One region of the Pseudoduganella sp. GW821-FHT12E03 genome, then DNA from elsewhere that is predicted to be linked to it. Evidence: predicted binding sites of a transcription regulator. Region 1 holds the regulator's gene; the other holds the start of a gene.
What was found. Region 1 encodes FliA, which starts transcription of late flagellar genes. Its sites were predicted from a motif close to CTAAAGTTTNNNNNNNNNNNGCCGNTA; they were not measured.
Positions count from the first base shown of each region.

Region 2: the regulator FliA is predicted to act here: its motif matches at 9,974-10,000, upstream of AC1RRC_RS11585 (SPM autocatalytic domain-containing protein).

Region 1 covers NZ_JBXAQJ010000016.1:37,421-49,215, forward strand. The annotation lists gene flhF (flagellar biosynthesis GTPase FlhF) at 1-1,233, shown strand, start outside; gene AC1RRC_RS30095 (MinD/ParA family ATP-binding protein) at 1,269-2,090, shown strand; gene AC1RRC_RS30100 (RNA polymerase sigma factor FliA) at 2,109-2,840, shown strand; gene AC1RRC_RS30105 (flagellar motor protein) at 2,822-3,568, shown strand; gene motD (flagellar motor protein MotD) at 3,570-4,352, shown strand; gene AC1RRC_RS30115 (hypothetical protein) at 4,590-4,793, shown strand; gene AC1RRC_RS30120 (flagella synthesis protein FlgN) at 4,810-5,277, opposite strand; gene flgM (flagellar biosynthesis anti-sigma factor FlgM) at 5,287-5,595, opposite strand; gene flgA (flagellar basal body P-ring formation chaperone FlgA) at 5,712-6,326, opposite strand; gene flgB (flagellar basal body rod protein FlgB) at 6,664-7,083, shown strand; gene flgC (flagellar basal body rod protein FlgC) at 7,086-7,493, shown strand; gene AC1RRC_RS30145 (flagellar hook assembly protein FlgD) at 7,496-8,179, shown strand; gene AC1RRC_RS30150 (flagellar hook protein FlgE) at 8,209-9,768, shown strand; gene flgF (flagellar basal-body rod protein FlgF) at 9,783-10,529, shown strand; gene flgG (flagellar basal-body rod protein FlgG) at 10,582-11,364, shown strand; gene AC1RRC_RS30165 (flagellar basal body L-ring protein FlgH) at 11,375-11,795, shown strand, end outside.
Region 2 covers NZ_JBXAQJ010000004.1:139,458-151,252, forward strand. The annotation lists gene AC1RRC_RS11580 (SPM autocatalytic domain-containing protein) at 1-3,242, opposite strand, end outside; gene AC1RRC_RS11585 (SPM autocatalytic domain-containing protein) at 3,431-9,844, opposite strand; gene AC1RRC_RS11590 (hypothetical protein) at 10,303-10,464, opposite strand; gene AC1RRC_RS11595 (substrate-binding periplasmic protein) at 10,489-11,058, opposite strand; gene AC1RRC_RS11600 (substrate-binding periplasmic protein) at 11,205-11,795, shown strand, end outside.

The sequences.
Region 1 (11,795 bases):
GACGCTTTTGACTCGTACCAGGCGCGCGCCGCCGCCGCTCCTCTTGCCCCCGCGATGCCGGCGCGTCCCGCCGCGATGCGTCCATCGGTGCCGGAAACGATGCCGCGTCCGGCCGCCCGCCCGGCGGCGCCAGTGCAGCAGGCGCCGCGCCCGGTGCCGGCGCAGCCACAATACAGCGCACCCGCCAGGCCAGCCGCCCCGGCGCCATCGCTGGATATGGACCGTATCTCCGCCATGGTGGCCGACGCCGTGGCCGGCGCCAAAGCCAACGCGGCAGCGGAAATGAGCGTGATGATGAATGAGCTGCGCGCCATGCGCGGCATGATGGAAACACAACTGGCGGAAATCTCCTGGGGCTCGACCCAGCAGCGCGAACCGCAAAAAGCCGCCGTGCTGCGTGAAATGCTGGCGGCCGGCTTTTCTCCGAGCCTGGCGCGCTACCTGATTGAAAAACTGCCGGCCGGCCGCGACGCCGCCGACAGCCTGCGCTGGATTAAGACCGTCCTGACCCGCAACCTGTCCGCCATCACCAATGAAGACCAGCTGATCGAGCAGGGCGGCGTGTTTGCGCTGGTTGGCCCGACCGGCGTTGGCAAAACCACCAGCACCGCCAAGCTGGCGGCCCGCTGCGTGATGCGCCATGGCCCGGAAAAGCTGGCGCTGATCACCACCGACGCCTATCGTATCGGCGCGCACGAACAGTTGCGCATCTACGGCAAGATCCTCGGCGTGATGGTGCACTCGGTCAAAGATGAAGCCGACCTGCGCATCGCACTGAAAGAATTACGCAACAAGCACACCGTGCTGATCGATACGGTCGGCATGAGCCAGCGCGACCACATGGTGGCGGAACAGATCGGCATGCTGCAAGGCTCCGATGTGCCCGTGAAACGCCTGCTGTGCCTGAACGCGACATCGACCCAGGAAACCCTGAACGAAGTGGTGCGCGCCTACCAGGGCAGCGGCCTGGCCGGCTGCATCATGACCAAGCTCGATGAAGCGGCATCGATCGGCAATGTGCTGGACGTGGTGATCCGCCAGAAACTCAACATGTTTTATGTGTCGAATGGCCAGCGCGTGCCGGAAGACTTGCACCTGGCCGATCCGGCCCAGCTGGTCGAGCGCGCCTTCCGCCTGAAACAGGGCGCCGGCGCCAGCCAGTTCCAAGACAGTGATTTGCCGCTGCTGATGGCGGCCGGCGCCGCCGGCATGCGCGAGGTGCACCTTGGCTAACGCGGGATTGAACCGATTGCAGCGGGAGGTGGCCCATGACCAGCTTTAATTTTGACCAGGCGGAGGGCCTGCGCCGCATGCTGGCGGGGCCGCAGCCCCGCATCGTGACGTTCCTGTCGGCCACGCCGCAGGATGACAAAGGTTCCATGCTGGTCAACCTGGGCGCCTCGCTGGCGCGCGCCGGCAATGACGTGCTGCTGGTCGATGCCTGCGCCAGCGCGCATGGCGTCGGTTCGCGCCTGGGCGTGGACAATGGCGCCAGCCTGCTGGACGTGGCGCGCCAGCAATGCGGCTTGAACCAGGTGATTTACCAGGTGCCGCAAGGCTTCGGTGTGGTATCGATGACACGCGGCGTGCGCAGCACCGGGCCGGATGAAACACGCCGCCTGGCCAAGGCGTTTGACGTGCTGGCCAAGCAGACCGGCATGGTCATTGTCGATGGGGAATTCGACGGTACGGCCTTTCCCGTGCCGGTGATGGCCAGTTCCGAGATCGTGGTGCAAGTGTCGAACAGCGCCACCTCGATCACCAATGCTTATGCGATGATCAAGCGCCTGAACATGGAATTGGGCCGCCGGCCATTCGGTATCCTGGTCACCGGCGCATCAGAGGCCGAAGCCCGGGTGGTTTACGATAATATGGCGCAAGCGGCGAGTCGCTACCTGGCGGTCAACCTGGTGTCGATGGGATCAGTGCCGGCTGACGAATATTTACAGCGCGCCGCACGCCTTGGGCGCGCGGTGGTTGACGCATTTCCGCTGGCAGGGGCATCGGTTGCGTTCCGTGAACTGGCCGGGCGTTTGGCGCTGGCCGGGGCGCACAACTTCCGTACGGGGAGCAGCAGCCATTCAGCGTAATAACAATTAAAAGAGTTTATGTACACGGTCAAAGGGAAAGCGGACAAAAATACGCTGCTGACGGAACACATGCCGTTGGTTAAGCGTCTCGCCCATCATATGAAGGCGAAACTGCCGCCCAGCGTGGAAGTGGACGATCTCGTGCAGGCCGGAATGATTGGCTTGCTCGATGCGATCAACCGCTATGAAGAAACCCACGGCGCCCAGTTTGAGACCTATGCGGTGATGCGCATACGCGGCGCCATGCTCGACGAGCTGCGCAACAGCGACTGGCTGCCGCGCTCGATGCGGCAAGACATGCGCAAAATTGAAAATGCCATGGCGGTGCTGCAGCAGCGGCTGGGCCGGCCGCCGAGCGAATCGGAAGTCGCGAAATCGCTGAAGCTGTCGCTGGCGGATTACCAGGAAATGCTGGGCGAAGGCGGCGGCCACCAACTGGTCTATTACGAAGATTTCCGCGATGACGACGGCAACGACAGTTTCCTCGACCGCTATTGCTCGGACGACGACGCCGATCCATTGCGCGCGCTGCTCGATACCGACTTCCGCCAGGCGGTCATCGATGCCATCGACGGTTTGCCGCCACGGGAAAAAATGCTGATGGGCCTGTATTACGAAGAAGAGTTGAACTTGAAGGAAATCGGCGCCGTCATGGGCGTTTCTGAATCACGCGTATCGCAGTTGCATACGCAAGCGGTGGCGCGCCTGCGCGCATCGCTCCGGGAGCAGGCATGGACTGGGCCAGCGTAGCGGGCATTATTCTCGGGGTGGCCGGTGTACTGATCGGCCAGGGCATGGAAGGCGGCAAGCTCAGTTCACTGTTGCAGCCGGCCGCTTTTGCCATTGTCGTGGTCGGCACCCTGGGTGCCGTCCTGCTGCAAACCCGCGCCACTACTTTTTCCCGCGGCATGGTCATGCTGCGCTGGATCATCAAGCCGCCGGCCGACAGCCGCGCCTCGCTGGCGCGCGAGATCGCCGCCTGGAACAATTCCGCCAAGCGCGACGGCCATTTGTCGCTGGAACGCTACATGCTGTCTTCCAAGGACAAGTTCAATGCGAAGGGCCTGCGCCTGATCGTCGACGGCATCAATCCGGACAAGCTGCGCCAGTTGCTGGACACGGAAATCACGGCCTTTGAAACCTCCGAACGCCAGGCGGTGCGGATCTGGGAATCCGCCGCCGGCTATTCGCCGACCATCGGTATCCTGGGCGCCGTGCTGGGCCTGATCCAGGTGATGGAAAACCTGTCCGATCCGTCCCGCCTGGGGCCGGGGATTGCGATTGCGTTCGTGTCCACGATTTATGGCGTGGGGCTGGCCAACCTGTTCTTTTATCCGATCGCCAACAAGCTGAAAAACATCATCACGCAGCAAGTGCACCAGCAGGAAATCGCGGCCGCCGTGTTTTACGACATTGCCACCGGCGACCACAGCCGCGTGATCGACGAACGCATCGCCACCTTGCTGCGCGACCACTGATATGCAGCGCCGCGCCCGCCGTAAATTTGATGACGAACCGGAAAACCACGAGCGCTGGCTGATTTCCTATTCGGATTTCATTACCTTGCTGTTCGCGTTCTTTGTCGTCATGTACGCGATTTCCTCGGTCAATATCGGCAAATACAAAGTGTTTTCCGATGCGCTGGGCGATGCCTTCGGCGGCCAGGGTTCCGCCACGCCGGTCAATACCGAAGTGCTGAACTTGCCGATCCCGAACCCGGCGCTGAAACGCCGCACGGAATTGCTGCGCAAGGAAAAAGAGCAAATGACCAAGCTGGCGCAGGATCTGCTGTCGACCATGGCGCCGCTGGTGAAGGAAGGCAAAGTACGGGTCACGCAAAACAGCCGTGGTGTCAGCGTGGAAATCAATGCCTCGGTGCTGTTTGATCCGGGCCAGGCCAAACTGACGGCGGATTCGCGCGAAGCGCTGACGGAAGTGGCGAAAATCCTCATGAATGATCCCCACGCGGTGCAGGTGGAGGGCCATACCGATAACGTGCCGATCAGTAATGCGAATTTCCCGTCCAACTGGGAATTGTCGGCCGCCCGCGCCGGCGCCGTGGTGCGCCTGTTTATCGACGCCGGGGTGCCGCCGCCGCGCATGTCGGCCGTCGGCCATGCCGACAATATTCCGCTGGCGCCGAACAGCGAAGCGGAGGGGCGCGCGCGCAACCGCCGCGTGGCGGTGACCATCCTGTCCGGGATGCCCGATCCGTCCACTGAAGTCTCGACCAGTACGGCGCCCGCAACGCCTGAGCGCTGATCCCCCCCTGGTGGCAAGCATGGCGCAAGCCTGTTACGTGGCATGCGTCGCCGTGCATTCAAAATTATCAATAGATAAAAGTCAATATTATTGAATATAATTCAATAATATTTGCAATTCCCATTGTTTATTTGCTTTTGCGTATGGCATGGAAGGAGATGTTATTTAACAATTCCCCTCGTATAAAATTCTTTTAGGAAATCTTTATTGACTGAAATTCATGAAAGGAAGCAAACGATGCAAAAGCGCGCAATGGGTTCGCTGGTGATGTTGGCGGTGGTGGCGGTATTGGCGGGATGCGGCGGCGAAGGGCAAGATACGGCGGCCAGGGTGAAGATGGGCGCCAGCGCCAGCGCTTCGGCCAGCGCGCAAGCGAGTGCCTCGGCAACGGCGTATGCCAGTGCTTCCGCAAGCGCCGCAGCCAGCGCGCCCGGCAAGTAAATTCAGGGGGAAGGGATCAGCCGGCGACGAAGCCGCGCCGTGTCGCCGTGCTGGTGGTTTGCCCCGACGGGCCGTACATGTTCGGCGCAGGGCTTTGCGGGCGCAGCGCTTGCAGCGCGCCCTGGGTGTGATTCAAGTGTTTGTTGATCAGCGTACCGTTGATGCGGTTCAGCTCTTTGGCTTCACGGGTCTGTTGCAGCACTTGCTGCCAGAATTGCTGTGCGCCGGCATCACCGCTGGCGGCCAGCCAGGCTTCCATGCCGGCTTCTTCGGGTTTGAATCCTGCCGCGCCCAGCGCGCTGTGGCGCTGGCTGGCCAATACCGCCATGTCATTGACCAAAGCGGATTTGGCCGGGGTGAGGGCGGTTAATGCATCGATATCCGCTGAAATCAGGCATTGCTGTTCCTGTTTCAGTACTTCCAGCAGGGAAGTGATGACGCGCTGCTCTTCGCGCAGGCTGTCCATCGGTGATACCGTGTGCATTGAAGTTTCCTAACGTTTGCGTGAGTGCAGCAAATCTTTCACTGTTTCCAGCAAGCCATCCGCCACTTTTTCTGAATTGACCTGGAACTTGCCACTGGCAATGGCTTCCTTGATCCGGTCGACCTTTTGCGTATCAAACACGCCGGTGCTGCCACCCGCGCCGCTGGCCGCCATGGCCTGGCCTTGCGAGGACAGGCGGACACTGTCGGTCGCGACCGGTGTGGTCGCGGCTTTTTCCGCACTGCGCGCATTATTTGCCGACGCCGGGGACGACGACGGTAAACCTGGCGTGCCCTTAAGTGTGTCGTTAATTTTCACAGCATCATCCTCATCTGGTTGGAGTGTGACACTCCGGGGTATGAGTCTCTAACGGCACAACTTGATGAAACTTTAGCTTACCGGAAAGCAATTTTTCTCATAACCCTGTGGCAACTTCAGAATGCCACTTCCACCAGCCCTCCGGCGCGGGCAATGCCCGTCACTTGCGACCCGCTGGCGGTCCGTACCGCCACCATCTGTCCTTCGCCCGCCGTGGCCACCGCCCGCGCTTCCGATGACACCCGGAAGCTGGCATTGCCCGACACCAGTTTCACCAACTGGCCCGATTGCACCACCGGTTTGCTGCGCAGGGTGTCGAGCCGCAACGGCGTGCCAGCCGCCAGCGACACATTGCTGCTGCGGCCAATCACCTGGGCCATGTCGGTGGCGACACCGGCCGGCAAGGTGGTCAAGTCGCCGCGCATGACCGCCAGTTGCGTCGCTTCGATCGGCTGGCCCTGCGCCAGCGGCACCGCGCTGGCCACGTAATCCGCCTGCACCGAGACATTGGCTTGAATATACACCGTCCATGCGGACGGGGACGCACACCGTACACCCACCGTGGTCTTGCCCCACGCGCGCGCGCCCGGCATGAAGAATGCCTGCGGTTGCGGGCAGGCCGCCAGCGCCATGCGCTGGTCGATCGGGCCGACCGCCACGCTGACCTGGCCCGCCATGCCGGCCACCTGGCTTTGCAGGAATTGTTCGACCGTGAGTTTTAATTGGGTCAAGTCCTGGCGTGTGGGTTGCTGGGCAAAGGCGGTGGCGCAAGCCAGGAAGAGAGCGGCGAATACCGTAGGGCGGCTTTTGCAAAGCCGCCATGCTGGCACAGCAGTATTGCCAGTGCTGGTGGTGGCGCATGCGTGGCGGCTTCCGCGTTGCGGAAACCGCCCTACGGAATGTGGTAACGAGAATATTGACATGGCGTGGCCTCTTCGAATGTTGCCATGATACGGTCCGCCTCCCATTCCCAAGCGTGGAATAAGGCCCCAAAACCCGGGCTTATCGTTCGATCGTCATGGACCGCACCTGCGTAAGATGGCTCCCATCACTGAAGGAGAATTCGCGATGTTAGGGAAACTGGACGATCACTTGCGCTTTAATGAGACGGCACTGAGCCTGCGCTCGCAGCGCCAGACCGTGCTGGCGTCGAATATCGCGAATGCCGATACGCCGAACTACAAGGCGCGCGACTTTGATTTCAGCGCGGCGCTGAAAGGGGCGATCGACCGCAACGGCCCGCAGCAACCGCTGAAGACTACGGCGGCCAAGCATTATCCGGCCCCGACGCAGGCCGGCATGCTGCTGCCGGACGGCACCGCACTGCAATACCGTGGCACCGTGCAAGGCGCGGTCGATGGCAATACCGTGGATATGGATGTGGAGCGCAACCAGTTTGCCGACAACGCGTTGCGTTATGAAGCCGCCATCACCTTGATCAATTCGCAGATCAAGGGCTTGATGACGGCGATCCAGGGAGGTCAATAATCATGTCGCTGTTTAATATTTTCAATGTTTCCGGTTCGGCCATGAGTGCGCAGGCGCAGCGGCTCAATGTGGTGGCCTCCAACCTGGCCAACGCGGACAGCGCCACCAGCGCCAGCGGCGAAGCGTACCGCGCCAAGCAGGTGGTGTTTGAAGCGCAGCCGTCGCAGGTGAATGGCGCCGCCACCAGCGTCAAGGTGCAGCGCGTGATCGAAGATCCGTCGCCGTTGAAACAAGTGTATGACCCCAAGCATCCGATGGCCGATGACAAGGGCTACGTTTCCATGCCCAACGTGAACGTGGTCGATGAAATGGTCAACATGCTGTCGGCCTCGCGCTCGTACCAGACCAACGTGGAAACCATGAACGCGGCCAAGACCCTGCTGCTGAAGACTTTAACGATCGGACAATAATCATGAGCGTGACTAACACCGCCGTTGCCCAGGGCCCATCCGAAGCCCTGCTGAATTCGGTCAATCCCAAGAAGGCCACGTCGAAGGACGCGGTCTCGGCCGAGCAGGATAAATTCATGACCCTCCTGGTGACGCAGCTGAAAAACCAGGACCCGATGAATCCGCTGGATAACGCCGCTGTCACCAGCCAGTTCGCGCAGCTGTCCACCGTGACCGGCGTGAACAAATTGAACGACACGCTGGAATCGCTGAAAGCCAGCTATAAATCGTCGGAAAGCCTGCAGGCGACCAGCCTGATCAACCACGGCATCCTGTCCGCCGGCAAGACCATCAATGTCAGCGAAGGCAAGGGCCTGTACGGCATCGACCTGGCCACGCCGGCCGACAGCGTCGACGTGCAAATCTTCAGCCCGTCCGGCAAGCTGGTGAAAACCGTCAGCCTGGGCGCGTCCGAAGCCGGTTCCGCGCCGCTGGCGTGGGATGGCAAGATGGACGATGGCGCCACCGCGCCCGATGGCAAATACAGCTTTAGTATCACCGCCAAGCGCGGTGGCGAAGTGTTGAAGGATGCGACGTCGCTGTCCTTCAATGTGATCCAGAGCGTCTCGACCGGCTCGGCCGGCGTCAAGCTGAACCTGCCTTCGGGCGCGCAGCTGACGATGGATGACGTCAAGCAAATTCTGTAATTCTGTAACCCACACCACCAGGGGATATCATGTTCCAGCAAGGACTTTCCGGCTTGAATGCCGCGGCAAAAACGCTCGACGTTATCGGCAATAACATCGCCAACTCGGCCACGGTGGGGTTCAAGCAGTCGCAGGCGCAATTCGCCGACCTGTATGCGAATTCGCTGAACGGCGTGTCGGGCAACAATGCCGGTATCGGTGTGTCGGTCTCGCGCCTGGCGCAGCAATTCACCCAGGGTAATATCGAAACCACCAATAACCCGCTCGATATTTCCATCAACGGTGGCGGCTTCTTCCGCCTGACCACGCCGACCGGCGCGGTGCAGTACAGCCGTAACGGCCAGTTCTTGCTGGACAAGAATGGTTTTGTCACGAATGCGCAGGGCAATTTCCTGTCCGGCTACCAGGCCAATAAGGATGGCGTGATCCTGCAGGGGGCGCCGGATCCGATCAAGATCGATTCGTCGGACCTGGTGCCGGTGGCAACCACCAAGGCCAACTTCGAGTTGAACCTGGACTCGCGCAGCCTGGTGCCGGCCAAGGTGCCATTCGATGCGCTCGACCCGCTGACGTACAACAAGCAGACCGTGCTGGACGTGTTCGACAGCCTGGGTAATCCGCACGTGCTGTCCACCTATTATGTGAAGACCGCCGCCAATACGTGGGACGTGTACGCCGGCAGTGATGGCCGCGAGCGTTCGGCGGCCCTGGTGGCCTCCTCGGTCAACAATGATCAGAACGTCATTGATGCGCGCGCGGCGTACCAGGCCGCATTGCAGACCGGTGTTGCAGCGGATATCGCCACCGCCAACCTGAACTTCTCCAGTATCGCCGGCAATGCCATGCTGGCGGCCTTGAATGACTTGCCCAACACGCTGGGTGTGACCCCGACCCAGACGCAAATCGATACACTGACGGCGGCCTTCACCGCACCGACCGACGTTGGCGCTATCGTCGGCACTAATCCAGATGAAATCATGCGCAAGCTGGGCGATGCGGTCAGTGCGCCGGCCATCAAAGTATCGACCCTGATCTTCGACGCACAGGGCGCGTTGAACACCACGGCGATGACCAACCTCGACCCGCTCAACACACTGCCGTTCACCATCACCCTGCCGATCTTCCCGGACACGGGGGCGACCGAGCCGCTGACGATCCAGACCAACTTCGTCGGCACCACGCAATACGGCATCAGCACCAGTGAAAAAGCGTCCACGCAAGACGGCTACTCGTCCGGTCACCTGGAACGTTTCGCGGCTGGCGCCGATGGCGTGATCCTGGGCCAATACAGCAACGGTAAATCGCGTCCGCTGGGCCAGATCGTGCTGGCCAACTTCACCAGTGTTGATGGCTTGACCCCGCTCGGTAACAATGCGTGGGTGGAAAGCTCGGCCTCCGGTGCGCCGCAAATCGGCGCGCCAAGTACCGGCACCCTGGGTTCGCTGCGCTCGTCGTCGGTGGAATCGTCCAACGTGGACTTGACGGCGGAACTGGTCAACATGATCACGGCGCAGCGCGTCTACCAGGCCAATGCGCAAACCATCAAGACGCAAGACCAGGTGCTGCAAACCCTCGTGAACCTGCGTTAATAAAGGAGTAGCCCATGGATAAGCTGATTTATACCGCCATGACCGGCGCGCGCCACTTGCTGGAACAGCAGGCGACCGTGTCGAACAACCTGGCCAATGTCAGCACCACGGGCTTCCGCGCCCAGCTCGATTCGTTCCGCGCGGTGCCGGTGCAGCAGGATGGCGGCTTGCCGACCCGGACCTTCGTGGTCGACAACACGGTCGGCGCGGATTTCCGCGCGGGCCCCATCATGACCACCGGCCGCGCGCTCGACGTGGCGGTGCGGGGCGAGGGCTGGATCGCGGTGCAGGCGTCCGACGGTTCGGAAGCCTATACCCGCAATGGCAGTTTCAAAGTCAGTGAAAACGGGCTGCTGCAAACCACCAGCGGCCAGACCATCCAGGGCGAGGGCGGTCCGATCGCGATTCCGCCTGACTCCGATATCGCCATTGCCGGCGACGGTACCGTCAGCGTCATCAGTACCGGCCAGACCCAGCCGGGGCCCGCCAATATCCTCGGCCGCATCAAGCTGGTCAATCCCGACACGAAGGAGCTGGCGCGCGGCGCCGATGGCTTGTTCCGCCAGAATTCCGGCCAGCCGGCCGATTTCGATGCCCGGGTCAGCCTGGTCAGCGGCGCGCTGGAAGGCAGCAACGTCAGCGCCGTGGACTCGATGGTCAACATGATCCAGCTGGGCCGCGCGTTTGAAATGCAGATGAGCCTGTTGAAGAATGCCGAGAATAACGCGGCGAAAGCTACCCAGATCATCGCTTTGAATTGACACCTCTCCCTCCATAATGGCTGTGTGGTAAAGCCAATTAGGGAGAGAGATCATGATACGTTCGCTGTGGATCGCCAAAACCGGCATGGAAGCGCAGCAGACGCAAATGGACACGGTTGCCAACAACCTGGCCAACGTCAGCACCAACGGCTTCAAAAAATCCCGCGCCGTGTTCGAAGACTTGCTGTACCAAAACGTACGGCAGCCCGGCGCACAATCATCGCAGCAAACCAATCTGCCTTCCGGCATGCAGGTTGGCACCGGCGTGCGCCCGGTCGCGATCGAACGGATCTTCACCCAGGGCAATCCGCAGGCGACCGGCAACGATAAAGACTTGATGGTCAACGGTAACGGCTTCTTCAATGTGCTGTTGCCCGACGGGACCACGGCGTACACGCGCGATGGCTCGTTCCAGCGCGATGCCAATGGCCAGATGGTGACGTCGAGCGGCTTCGTGCTGCAGCCCGCCATCACGGTCCCCATCAATGCGCAAAGCATCACGGTCGGCCGCGACGGCACCGTGTCCGTGACCCTGCCGGGCCAGACTGCCGCGCAGCAGATCGGCAGCATCCAGCTGTCGACCTTCATCAATCCGACCGGCCTCGAATCCAAAGGCGAAAACCTGTACGTCGAGACCGGCGCATCGGGCGCGGCGCAAGCCAATACGCCCGGCACCAACGGCACCGGCGTGATCCTGCAAGGGTACGTGGAAACGTCGAACGTCAACGTGGTGGAAGAGATGGTCAACATGATCCAGACCCAGCGCGCGTACGAGATCAACAGCAAGGCCATCACCACGTCCGACCAGATGCTGGCCAAGCTGTCGCAACTGTAAGGGGATTGCCATGACCAAGGTCTTGTTTGCCGTAGCGAGCCTGCTGGCGCTGAGCGCCTGTGGCACCACGCCGACGTCCATCGTGCAGCAGCCCACCACGGCGCGGCCGCTGTCGATGGCGCAAATGCAGCCCGCCAGCAATGGCGCGATTTTCCAGCCGCAAGCGTACCGCCCGCACTTCGAAGACCGCCGCGCACGCCACGTGGGCGACGTCATCAATATCGTCATCACGGAAAAAACCGCGGCCGTCAAAGCCGGCGCCACCTCCGGCAGCAAATCCGGCAGCCTGGCGTTCACCACGCCGGGCCCGTTGGCGGCCAGCCTGGGCGCCAGCGTGGCCACCTCCGGTTCCAGCAAGTTTGCCGACGCGGACAACCAGAGCGCCAGCAACACCTTCACCGGCAACATGGGCGTGACGGTGGTGGAAGTAC
Region 2 (11,795 bases), on a different contig from region 1:
CCGGCCGTGGACAGCGCGGCGATCTGGTCGCTGCGCAACGCCCCCAACTGCACGGACGTCAGTTGCGCCACGTGCTGCGACGCCAGCGCCGCCAGCATGCCCGCCTTCAATTCACGGATGGACGCCGTGCTGAGGTAGGCCAGCGGGCCGCCCGGCAAGGCGGCAAATTGCGCGCTGTTCAAGGCCGACAGTTGCGCCGGCGTCAGGGCCGACAGCTGGACCGAAGTAAAGCCCGTCGCCCATTGCGCGGTGGACAGCGCCGCCAGCTGGACGCTGGAAAGCGCCCGTACGTGCGCCGTGCCCAGTCCGGCCAGCTGGCTGGACGACAGCCCGGCCAGCACGCTGGCCTTCAGCACGGCAAAGTCGGCGGTTTCCAGCACAGCCAGGTCCGATGCATCCAGCGCCGCCAGCTGGCGCGACGTCAGGGACGCCGCTTGTGCCGTGGTCAGCGCCACCAGCTGCTGCGTGCCAAAGGCCGCCATCTGCGCCGAGGTCAGTGCGGCAACCGCCGGCAGCGGCAGATAACCGATCTGGCGGCTGTCGAACGCGGCAATCGCGGCCGTCGGCAGGTTGCCCAGCACCGACGCCGGCAACACGCTCAATTGGGCGCTGCTGAACGCGCGCACCTGCTCCGACGACAAGCCCAGGATGCTGGCGCTGGACAGCGCCGCCAGTTGCGCCGAACCCAGCGCGGCAATCTGGTGCGTGCCAAACGCCGCCACTTCGGCCGACGACAGGGCCGCCAGCATTCCCGGCTTCAGGCCGGCCAGCGCGGCCGTGCCCAGGAAGTCGGCCGGACTGCCCGGCAGCGCGGCAAACTGGGTGGAATTGAGCGCCGCGATTTGCCGCGAACTCAGCACGGCAATCTGGCTGCTCGACAAGCCGGCCAGCTGCGCGGTCGACATCGACGCCAATTGCAGCGTGGTCAGTGCGCGCAGCGCGGCATCCGGCAGCGCCTGCAACAACGCTGGATCGAGTTTGCCCAGCGCGGCGGCGGCCAGCGCGGCGATATCCACGGTTTCCATCGCCGCCAGCCCCGCCGTGCCCAGCGCGGCCAGCTGGCTGCTGCCCAGCGCCGCAGCCTGCAAGGTGGTGAGAGCGCGGATTTGCACGCTGTCGAGCGCCGCCAGTACGGTACTCTTCAGCCCGTTCAGGACGGCCGGTTTCAGCGCGGTGATTTCTTCGCTGCCCAGGCTGGCCAACACGTCCAGCGGCAAACTGTTCAACTGCAGCGCGGTCAGCGCGCCGGCTTGCGCCCCCGTCAGCGCCGCCAGCTGTTCTGCGGACAAACCGGCCAGCGCCGCCGTGGTCAGCGCCACGATTTGCGCCGTGGTTAGCGACGCCAGCTGGCTGGTGGAGAAGTCCGTCACTTGCGCCGACGTCAGCGCGGCAATCGACGACGGCTTCAGGCCGCTGATGGCCACCAGCGCCGCGCCGGGCAAGACACTGACTTGCGGCACGGACAGCGCGGCCAGTTGCGCCGTGGTCCATGCGGCCAATTGGTCGGTGCGCAGGCCATACTGCAATTGTGTCGAAGTCAGCGCGGCCACCTGGGTGGGCGACATGACCCGCATGGCCGCCGTGCTGAGCGAAGCCAGTTGCGCCGTGGTCATGCCGACGAAGGTGGCGGCCGGCAAGGCGGCCAAGTCGCGTGTTTCAAAGGCCGCCAGTTGCGCCGTACTCAACGCCGCCAGGTGACTGACTTTGAAGGCGGCGGCCTGGGCCGTCGTCAGGGCCACGATCTGCGCCGTATCCAGGCGCGCCAATTGCGCGGTCGGCAGCGCGATCAGGGTGGCGGGACTGATGGCGGCAATGTGCTGGCTGGTCAAGCCTGCCAGCGCCGCACTGGACAGCATCGCCAGCGCGCCCGGCGTCAGGCGCGCCACTTGCGCCGAACCCAGGCCGCCGACCTGGCTGGCGGACAAGCCGGCCATCGCGGTCGATGCCAGGCTCACCAGTTGCGCCGTATTCAACGCCAGCAACTGGGCGTTGCTCCAGTTCGCCAGGTCGGCCGACGACAGGCGACCAATTGCCGCCACCGGCAACGCGCGCACATCGGCCGTGTCCAGCACCGTATATAAATTGTCCGGCAGCGCATCGAATTGCGCGGCGCTCAGGGCGGCAAATTGCGCCGGCGTCAGTGCGGCGGCCTGGTCTATGTCAAAACCTTGCGCCAGCTGTTGCGTGCCCAGCGCGGCGATTTGCGCCGTCTTCAGCGCCCGGACCTGGGCGGTCCCCAGCGCCGCCACCTGTTCCGACGACAAGCCGGCGATGGCCTGGGTTTTCAATACCGCGAGGTCATGGCTTTCCAGCGCGGCAATGCCGCTGGCGCCCAGCGCACGCACCGAGGCGCTGCCCAGTGTGGCCGCCTGCGCCGTGGTCAGCGCCGCCACTTGCCCGGTGGACAGGCCAACGGCTTGCGCCGACGTCAGGCCGGCCAGTGTCACGGGTTTGAGGGCGGCAATCAGCTGCGTCGGCAGCGCCGCCAGCGAAGCCGCGGGCAAGGCCGCCAGTTGCGCACTATTCAAGACCGCCGCTTGCGCGGTATTCCATGCCGCCACCTGGGTCGCCGTTACCCCCTGCGCCAGTTGCGCGGTGCCCAGCGCCGCGGTTTGCGCGGTGGTGAAGGCGGCAAACCGCGCCGCGCCCAGCGCGGCAATTTGCGTATTGCTGAACGCCGCCACGGTGGCCGGGCGCAACGCCGCGACATCCGCCAGGTCCAGCGCGGCAACGGCTGTCGCATCCAGTCCGGCCAGTTGCATGCTGCCCAATGCCGCGGCCTGGGCCGTGGTCAGCGCCGCCACCAGCGTGTCATCGATGGCCGCCACCTGATCGCTGCGCAGGGCGGCAATGGTGGCGGTTCTCCAACTTGCCATGTGGTTCGACGTGAAGATCGCCAGCACGGTGTTTTTCAGCCCCACGGCGCCGGCCGGCGCCAGTCCGCCCACGGCGGAAGCCGACAGCGCGGCCGCCTGCGTGGTATCGAGCAGCGACGTTTGCAGCGACGTCAGCGCACCAATCTGCGCCGATTGCACGCCGCCCAGTTGCGTCGCGGTCAGCGCCGTCACGTTTTGCGTGCTCAGCGACGCGAAGACAGCGGTCGACAACGCACCGATTTGCGCAGCAGAAAACAGACGTAACTGTGCGGTGCTCAAGGTAGCCACATCGGCACTGCTCAAGCCCGCCATGGTGACGGTGGGCAGGGCTGCCAGCTGGTGGGTTTTAAAGTCGGATAACTGCATGCTGCCTCGCAGGCGTAAATAGGCGGAAGCTTGATTTTAAATAAAAAACAAGATGCCGTCAGGAAAAATCTTGGAGCGAGGATGCCCGGCCTGAAGGCCCGGCATCTTGGGTTAATAAAAAAAAACGGCAAGACCGCAGTCTTGCCGTTTGTTAGTGCAGGGCGAGATCGCTCCCGCCCGTTACCCGCTTACTTCGCTGCCAGGATGCCACCCAGGCCGGCGCTGCTCGACAGTGCCTTCAGACGCAGGTCGCTGTCGGTTGCCGCCAGGTCTGCCGCGCCGTTCAGCTTGGTCGCGTCGAACTGGCTGATCGCTGCCGCCAGGTTCGCCACGCTGCTGTTGACGTTGCCGCCTGCTTCCAGGGTCAGCGAACCGCTGGCTACCGGTGCGGCGCTGCCGAAGGACGACATCGACTGCACCAGGCCGCTGACATTGCCGCGCAGGTCGGCTGCACCCGGCGTCACGTTGCTGCCGGCGAACCAGACGTCGGCTGCCGCGTGGGTCTGGCCATCGGCGGTTTCGTAGGTGGACGTCATCCCCACGATATTGCCGTTGTTCAGCGACACATCGGACTTGCCGTTCAGGTTCAGCTTGCTGATGTTCAGGTCCGCCAGCGATTTCAGTTCGCTTGCGGCGCTGACACCATCGGCATTGCCATCGACCCACACACGCAGGTCGCCGAAGGCGGCATCCGCGCTGGTGATGGCGCCGTCGCCGTTGCTGTCGAGTTCAGCCAGGGCTTCGTAACCGTTGCCGGCTTTCTGGCCATTGGCCAGCGTGGTGCCGGAGCCGAACAGTTCGGAACCATCGTCGATGGAACCATTGCCGTTGCGGTCCAGGGCCAGCAAGCCGTCGCCGCCACCCACCCAGCCGGTGCCAGCCTTGGCGCCGGTCGCCAGCATGTCGAACTCGACGCCTGCGCTGTAGGCCAGGGTATCGATGCCGTTGTTGCCCAGGTCCAGCACGATCGGGGTGTAGAACGGGCTGTGGAAGGCGCCGATCTGATCCGTGCTCATCGCCTGGATCTGATCCGAGGTCAGGGCGCACACTTGCGCGCTGGCCAGGGTCGAGATTTGCAGCGTGCTGATGCCCACAATCTGGTCGGTGGTCAACGCGCGGATCGTCGCGGTTTTCAGCGCCGCCAGGTCCTGGGTCTCGATCTGCGAAATCTGCAGCGTGTTCAGCGCCTTGATCTGGACACTGTTCAAGCCGGCGAACTGTTGCGACGTCATACCCACCAGCTGGTCGGTGGTCAGCGCGGCCACGTGGTCGGTGGTCAGGCCGGCAATCGACGCGGTTTTCAGTACCGCCAGGTCGGTCGTTTCCATCGCGGCCAGCGCGGTGGTGCTGAAGCCAGCCATCTGGGCGCTGCTCAGTGCGGCAACCTGGAGCGTGGTCATCGACACGACCTGGTCGGTGGTCAGGGCCGACAGCTGGGCCGTTTTCAGGCCGGCAATCGCTACCGTGCGCAGGGCCGAGAAGTCGTCGGTTTCCATCGCGGCAACCGAGTCGGAGGTCAGCGCCGCCACTTGCTGCGAGCTCAGCACCGCAGCCTGCGTGCTGGTCAGCGCAACGATCTGGGCGGTGTTGAAGCCGTTCGCCAAGGCGTTGGTGGACAGGGCGACCGCCTGGTTGGTACCCAGCGCGCCGATCTGGTCGGTCGTCAGGCCCGCGATCTGCACGGTCTTCAGTGCGGCGATCACGGTGGTCTTCAGCAGGCTGATGTCGTCGGTATCAATCGCGCCAACCTGGTCGGAGGTCAGCGAAGCGAACTGCAGCGTGCTCAGTGCCGCCAGCTGGTTCGATGCCAGGGCCGCCACTTGTGCGGTCGACAGGCCGTTGGCCAGCTGGTTGGTGGTCAGCGCCACAACCTGATTGGTCTTCAGCGCGCTGATCTGGTCGGTCGTGATCGCTGCGATCTGGTCGGAAGTCAGGCCGATCACCGCGGACGATTTCAGGGCGCCCAGGTCGTCGGTTTCCAGCGCGGCAATCGCGGTGGTGCTGAAGCCAGCCATCTGGGCGCTCGACAGCGCGGCCATCTGGTTGGTGGCCAGCGCCACCACTTGCGCGGTATCCAGGGCCGACAGCTGGGCCGTCTTCATACCGGCGATCGCCGAGGTTTTCAGTACCGCCAGGTCATCGCTTTCCAGCGCGGCGACCTGGTCGGAGGTCAGGTTCGCCACTTGCTGCGAGCTCAAGACGGCAGCCTGCGACGTGTTCAAGGCAACGATCTGGGCGGTGTTGAAGCCGTTGGCCAGGGCGTTGGTGGACAGGGCGACCGCCTGGTTGGTACCCAGCGCGCCGATCTGGTCGGTCGTCAGGCCCGCCACCTGCACGGTCTTCAGTGCGGCAATCACGGTGGTTTTCAGGCCGATGATGTCCGCCGTTTCAATCGCGGCAATCGCGTCCGACGTCAGTGCATTGAACTGCAGCGTATTCAGGCCGGCCAGCTGGGTCGACGTCATGGCCACCACTTGCGCGGTGTTCAAGCCGTTGGCGATCTGGTTGGTCGTCATCGCGGCGATCTGGGCCGACGTCATGTTGCCGATCTGGTCGGTCGTGATGGCGGCGATCTGGTCGGACGTCAGGCCGGCAACCGCATTGGTTTTCAGTGCGGCCAGGTCTTGCGTTTCAATCGCGGCAATCGCGGTGGTGCTGAAGCCGGCCATCTGGGCGCTGCTCAGGGCGGCCACTTGCTGGGTCGACATCGACACCACGTGGTCGGTGTTCAGAGCCGACAGTTGCGCGGTTTTCAGGCCGGCAATCGCGTGGGTTTTCAAGACCGAGAAGTCATCCGTTTCCATCGCGGCGATCTGGTCGGACGTCAGGTTCGACACTTGCTGCGAGGTCAGGACGGCAGCCTGGGTGCTGGACAGGGCGGCGATCTGATGGGTGCCGAAGCCGTTGGCCAGGGCGTTGGTGGTCAGCGCGACAACCTGGTTGGTGCCCAGGTTGGCGATCTGGTCCGTCGTCAGGCCGGCCACTTGCACCGTTTTCATCGCGGCGATCACGGTGGTTTTCAGGCCGATGATGTCGGTGGTTTCAATCGCGGCAATCGCGTCCGACGTCAGTGCAGCGAACTGCTGCGTGGAGAAGCCAGCCAGCTGGGTCGAGGTCATGGCCACCACTTGCGCGGTGGTCAGACCGTCGGCGATCTGGTTGGTCTTCAGCGCGGCGATCTGGGCCGACGTCATGTTACCAATCTGGTCGGTCGTGATGGCGGCAACCTGGTCGGTCGTCAGGCCGGCAATCGCGTTGGTTTTCAGCGCGGCCAGGTCTTGCGTTTCAATCGCGGCAATCGCGGTGGTGCTGAAGCCAGCCATTTGCGCGCTGGTCAGGGCGGCGACTTGCTGGGTCGACATCGACACCACGTGGTCGGTGTTCAGGGCCGACAGTTGCGCGGTTTTCAGGCCGGCAATCGCGTTGGTTTTCAAGACCGAGAAGTCATCCGTTTCCATCGCGGCGATCTGGTCGGACGTCAGGTTCGACACTTGCTGCGAGGTCAGGACGGCAGCCTGGGTGCTGGACAGGGCGGCGATCTGGTGGGTGCCAAAGCCGTTGGCCAGGGCGTTGGTGGTCAGGGCGACAACCTGGTTGGTGCCCAGGTTGGCGATCTGGTCCGTCGTCAGGCCGGCCACCTGCACCGTTTTCATCGCGGCGATCACGGCGGTCTTCAAGCCAATGATGTCGGCCGTTTCAATCGCGGCAATCGCGTCCGACGTCAGTGCAGCGAACTGCAGCGTGGACAGGCCGGCCAGCTGGGTCGAGGTCATGGCCACCACTTGCGCGGTGTTCAGGCCGTCGGCGATCTGGTTGGTCTTCAGCGCGGCAATCTGGGCCGACGTCATGTTACCGATCTGGTCGGTCGTGATGGCGGCAACCTGGTCGGTCGTCAGGCCGGCAATCGCGTTGGTCTTCAGCGCGGCCAGGTCTTGCGTTTCAATCGCGGCAATCGCGGTGGTGCTGAAGCCAGCCATCTGGGCACTGGTCAGGGCGGCGACTTGCTGGGTCGACATCGACACCACGTGGTCGGTGGTCAGGGCCGACAGTTGCGCGGTTTTCAGGCCGGCAATCGCGCTGGTTTTCAAGACCGAGAAGTCATCCGTTTCCATCGCGGCGACCTGGTCGGACGTCAGGTTCGCAATTTGCTGCGAGCTCATGACGGCAGCCTGGGTGCTGGTCAGCGCAACGATCTGGTTGGTGGCGAAGCCATTGGTCAGGGCGTTGGTGGTCAGCGCGACAACCTGGTTGGTGCCCAGGTTCGCGATCTGGTCGGTCGTCAGGCCGGCGATCTGCACCGTCTTCATCGCGGCGATCACCGTGGTTTTCAGGCCGATGATTTCCGACGTTTCAATCGCGGCGATGGCGTCCGAGGTCAGCGACGAGAATTGCAGGGTGGACAGCGCGCCCAGCTGGGTCGACGTCAGCGCCTGCACTTGCAGGGTGGACAAGCCGTTGGCCAGCTGGTTGGTGGTCATGCCGGCCACTTGCGCGGACGTCATGGCGCCGATCTGGTCGGTCGTCAGGGCGGCAACCTGGTCGGTGGTCAGGCCGGCAATCGCATTGGTTTTCAGAACGGCGACGTCATTGGTTTCCATCGCGGCCAGCGCGGTGGTGCTGAAGCCGGCCATTTGCGCGCTGCTCAGGGCGGCGACTTGCTGGGTCGACATCGACACCACGTGGTCGGTGTTCAGGGCCGACAGTTGCGCGGTTTTCAGGCCGGCAATCGCGTTGGTTTTCAGGACCGAGAAATCATCCGTTTCCATCGCGGCCAGCTGGTCGGACGTCAGGTTCGCGATTTGCTGCGAGCTCATCACGGCAGCCTGGGTGCTCGACAGGGCGGCGATCTGGTTGGTGGCGAAGCCGTTGGTCAGCGCATTGGTGGTCAGTGCGACGATCTGGTTGGTGCCCAGGTTGGCGATCTGGTCGGTCGTCAGGCCGGCGATCTGCACCGTTTTCATCGCGGCAATCACGGCGGTTTTCAGGCCGGAAATGTCGGTGGTTTCAATCGCGGCAATCGCGTCCGACGACAGCGACGAGAATTGCAAGGTCGACAGCGCACCCAGCTGGTTCGAGGCCAGCGACTGGATTTGCAGGGTCGACATGCCGTTGGCCAGCTGGTTGGTGGTCATCGCCGCCATTTGCGAGGTGGTCAGGGCGCCCACCTGGTCGGTGGTCAGGCCGGCCACCTGGTCGGACGTCAGGCCGGTCAGCGCATTGGTTTTCAGCGCGGCCAGGTCGTTGGTTTCCATCGCGGCCAGCGCGGTGGTGCTGAAGCCGGCCATTTGCGCGCTGCCCAGGGCGGCAACTTGCTGGGTCGACATCGACACCACCTGGTCGGTGGTCAGGGCCGACAGTTGTGCGGTTTTCAGGCCGGCAATGGCGTTGGTCTTCAAGACCGAGAAGTCATCCGTTTCCATCGCGGCGATGGAGTCGGAGGTCAGCGCCGCCACCTGGGCCGAGCTCAATACGGCAGCCTGGGAGCTGATCAGGGATGCTACTTGCAGGGTGTTCAGTGCGTTGGCCAGCACATTGGTGCTCAGTGCCACGATCTGGTTGGTGCCGAGGTTGGCAACCTGATCGGTCGTCAGGCCGGCAGCTTGCACGGTCTTCAGGGCGGCGATCTGGGACGATTTCAGACCCACCAGGTCGACGGTTTCAATCGCGGCAATCGCGTCGCTCGACAGCGAAGAGAATTGCGCGGTGGACAACGCACCCAGTTGATTCGATGCCAGTGCCGCGACCTGGTTGGTCAGCAAGCCATTGGCCAGCTGGTTGGTGGTCATGCCGGCGATCTGGCCGGTGGTCAGCGCGCCAACCTGGTCGGTGGTCAGGCTGGCGACTTGGTCGGAATTCAAGCCAACGATGGCGTTGCTCTTCAGCGCGGCCAGGTCATTGGTTTCGATGGCGGCCAGCACGTTGGTGGCCAGTGCACCGGTCTGGGCGCTGTTCAGGGCGGAGACTTGCTGGGTATTCAGCGAAACGATCTGGTCGGTCGTCAGGGCCGACAACTGGACCGTTTTCAGGCCGCCGATGGCCGACGTTTTCAGGGCGGAGAAGTCATCGGTTTCCATCGCGGCGATGGAGTCGGACGTCAGCGAGGCCACTTGGGCCGAGCTCATCACGGCAGCCTGGGTCGAGCTCAGGGCCACGATCTGGTTGGTGGCGAAGCCGGTCGACAGTTGCAGGGTGGTCAGTGCCGCCACCTGGTTGGTGCCCAGTGCGCCGACCTGGTCGGTGGTCAGGGCCGACAGCTGCGACGATTTCAGCGCGGCGATGGCGGTGGTCTTGAGGCCGACGATGTCCGACGTTTCAAACGCGGCCAGTGCATCAGAATTCAGTGCGGCAGCCTGGGCGCTGGTCATGGCGCTCAGCTGGGTCGACGTCATCGAGGCCGCCTGGGCCGTCGACAGCGCATTGGCCAGCTGGTTCGACGTGAACGCCGGGATTTGCGCAGTAGTGAAGACCCCCATTTGATCCGTGGTCAATGCACCGAACTGATCGGTGTTCAGACCCGCGATATCGGCGGTAGCCAGACCGGCAATCTGCAAAGTCGATAAATTAGCAATCTGCAACGTAGTCAAGCTGGTGACGATGCTCATTTCATTCTCCTAGGGGTACTACTGAATTCTGGGTAGACACGAATTGGAGCAGTTTCTCGCTCCATTCCCTATCGATGTATAAAAGGTCAACTGCTAAAACCAGTCGCCGAAGACTCCGCTTTTCATTCTTAACGACAACAGAGCCGTTTACTTTAGTAAACAAAAGGGGGGTGGTTATCCCTTAGTTCGACGGTGCGCCAAGTACAAAGCGACCGTCGTCAGCCTTTCGTTAAGTAAACTTTTAACGGCTAAAGTTTACGGGGCGCAAATACGAGTATAACGTAAGTGCCTGGGGCAATATTTTCCCTGGGGCACCTTTTTTCCCATTGTCTCGGGCCTGCAACGAGGCAAACTTGCAAGTGACAAACCGACCAGACCAGATCCGCATCGGCCATTGTAAGAAGGAAATACCACCGCAAGATGACAAGCAGCGCGCTGTTTCCGCCGCTCTTCGTGGTTTAGCGGTAGCGGTTGACGATCTCTTGGTAGCCGCCGTCGGCGCGCATGGCTTTCAGTGCCGCATTGAAGCGGTCGCGCAGATCACGGTCGGCAAAGGCGGCGGCAAACACGGTGGTGTTGGGGAAAATGTCGTGATATTCCACCTCGTCGTCGGTTTTCATGGCCCCGGCCAGCAAGCGCCGGTACTAGTTGAAGACAAAGCGGTCCACCACGATGACATCGACCCGGCGCGCCCAGAACACGCGCGCCTGGGCGTCCTGGGTACTGCTCTGGAAGTAATTGTCGCGGAAACGGCCCTGGTCATCGGGCCGGTAGCGCGCGGCGAACGCCGGCCCCAGGTCGGCCCAGCCGCGCTGCCAGATCACGAAGCGGTACTGGTCGAGGTCGGCATCGCTGGCCAGACGGATGCGGTCGGCCTTGCGGGTGATGGCGATGTTGACGTAGTCCACCACCCCGTCCGAGTAGTACACGCCCGGTTCATCGCTGCCATGCACCGATATGATGATGTCGGCCTGCCGCCCTTTCAGCGCGGGCAGCATGCGCGATTTCGACATCAGCTCACTTTTCATGCCATAGCCCAGCCGCGCCAGCACCGCGCGCGCCACGTCGACTTCGATACCGGCCACGTTGCCGGCGGCATCGAGGTACACGTACGGCGGGCGGTCAATGTTAAAGCCCACCGTGAGGTCGGCCGCCAGGGCGGGCGGGCCAGCCAGTGCCAGTATCAGTGCAATCCAGACGGACAAGCGTGCCACAATGTTTGCTCCCCGGCCCGCGCAGGGCGGCGTTGTTATCGCGGTTATTGCTGCTATTACTATATATATGGCAACACCCTGACTGTAATGCAGCCGCTTGCACCGAACAAGCGGCCGCTGGCGGAAAGTGCTACCCTCGCAACACCATGCAACGCCGACCATTCCTGACCTTTGCCGCCCTGAGCGCGGCCCTCAGTACGGGCCTTGGCGTGGCCCTGCCCCGTGCCGGCGCGGCGCCATTGGCCGCCATGCGCCTCGTTACCACCCACTTGCCGCCGCTGGTGCTGGAAAACCAGCCGGAGCACCCCGGCGCGCTGCGGGAACTGGTGGCGGAATTGTGCAAGCGCGCGGGACTGGCGCCGGACACGGCGTTCGTGCCATGGAAGCGCGCGCTGTTTTTAGCCACCACCCTGCCGGCCACGGCGATTTATCCGCTGACCCGGCTGCCGGAACGGGAAGCGCAATTCCGCTGGCTGGCCCCGCTGTATGACGAACACTATGTCTTTGTCGCCCCGCGCGGCAAACGCTTCGACATCCGCCGGCCGGAACACATGAAGCACACCCGCATCGCCATGCTGCGCGGCGCGGCGCAAATCCTGATGCTGCGCGAACTGGGCTACCAGCACTTTGTCGAAGCCAAATCCATCGATGAAGTGCACCGTTTCCTGGTGGGCGGCATGGCCGACGCCTCGTTCGGCGAGCGCAACATCATCCGCGCCTCGCTGAAAAGCCGTGGC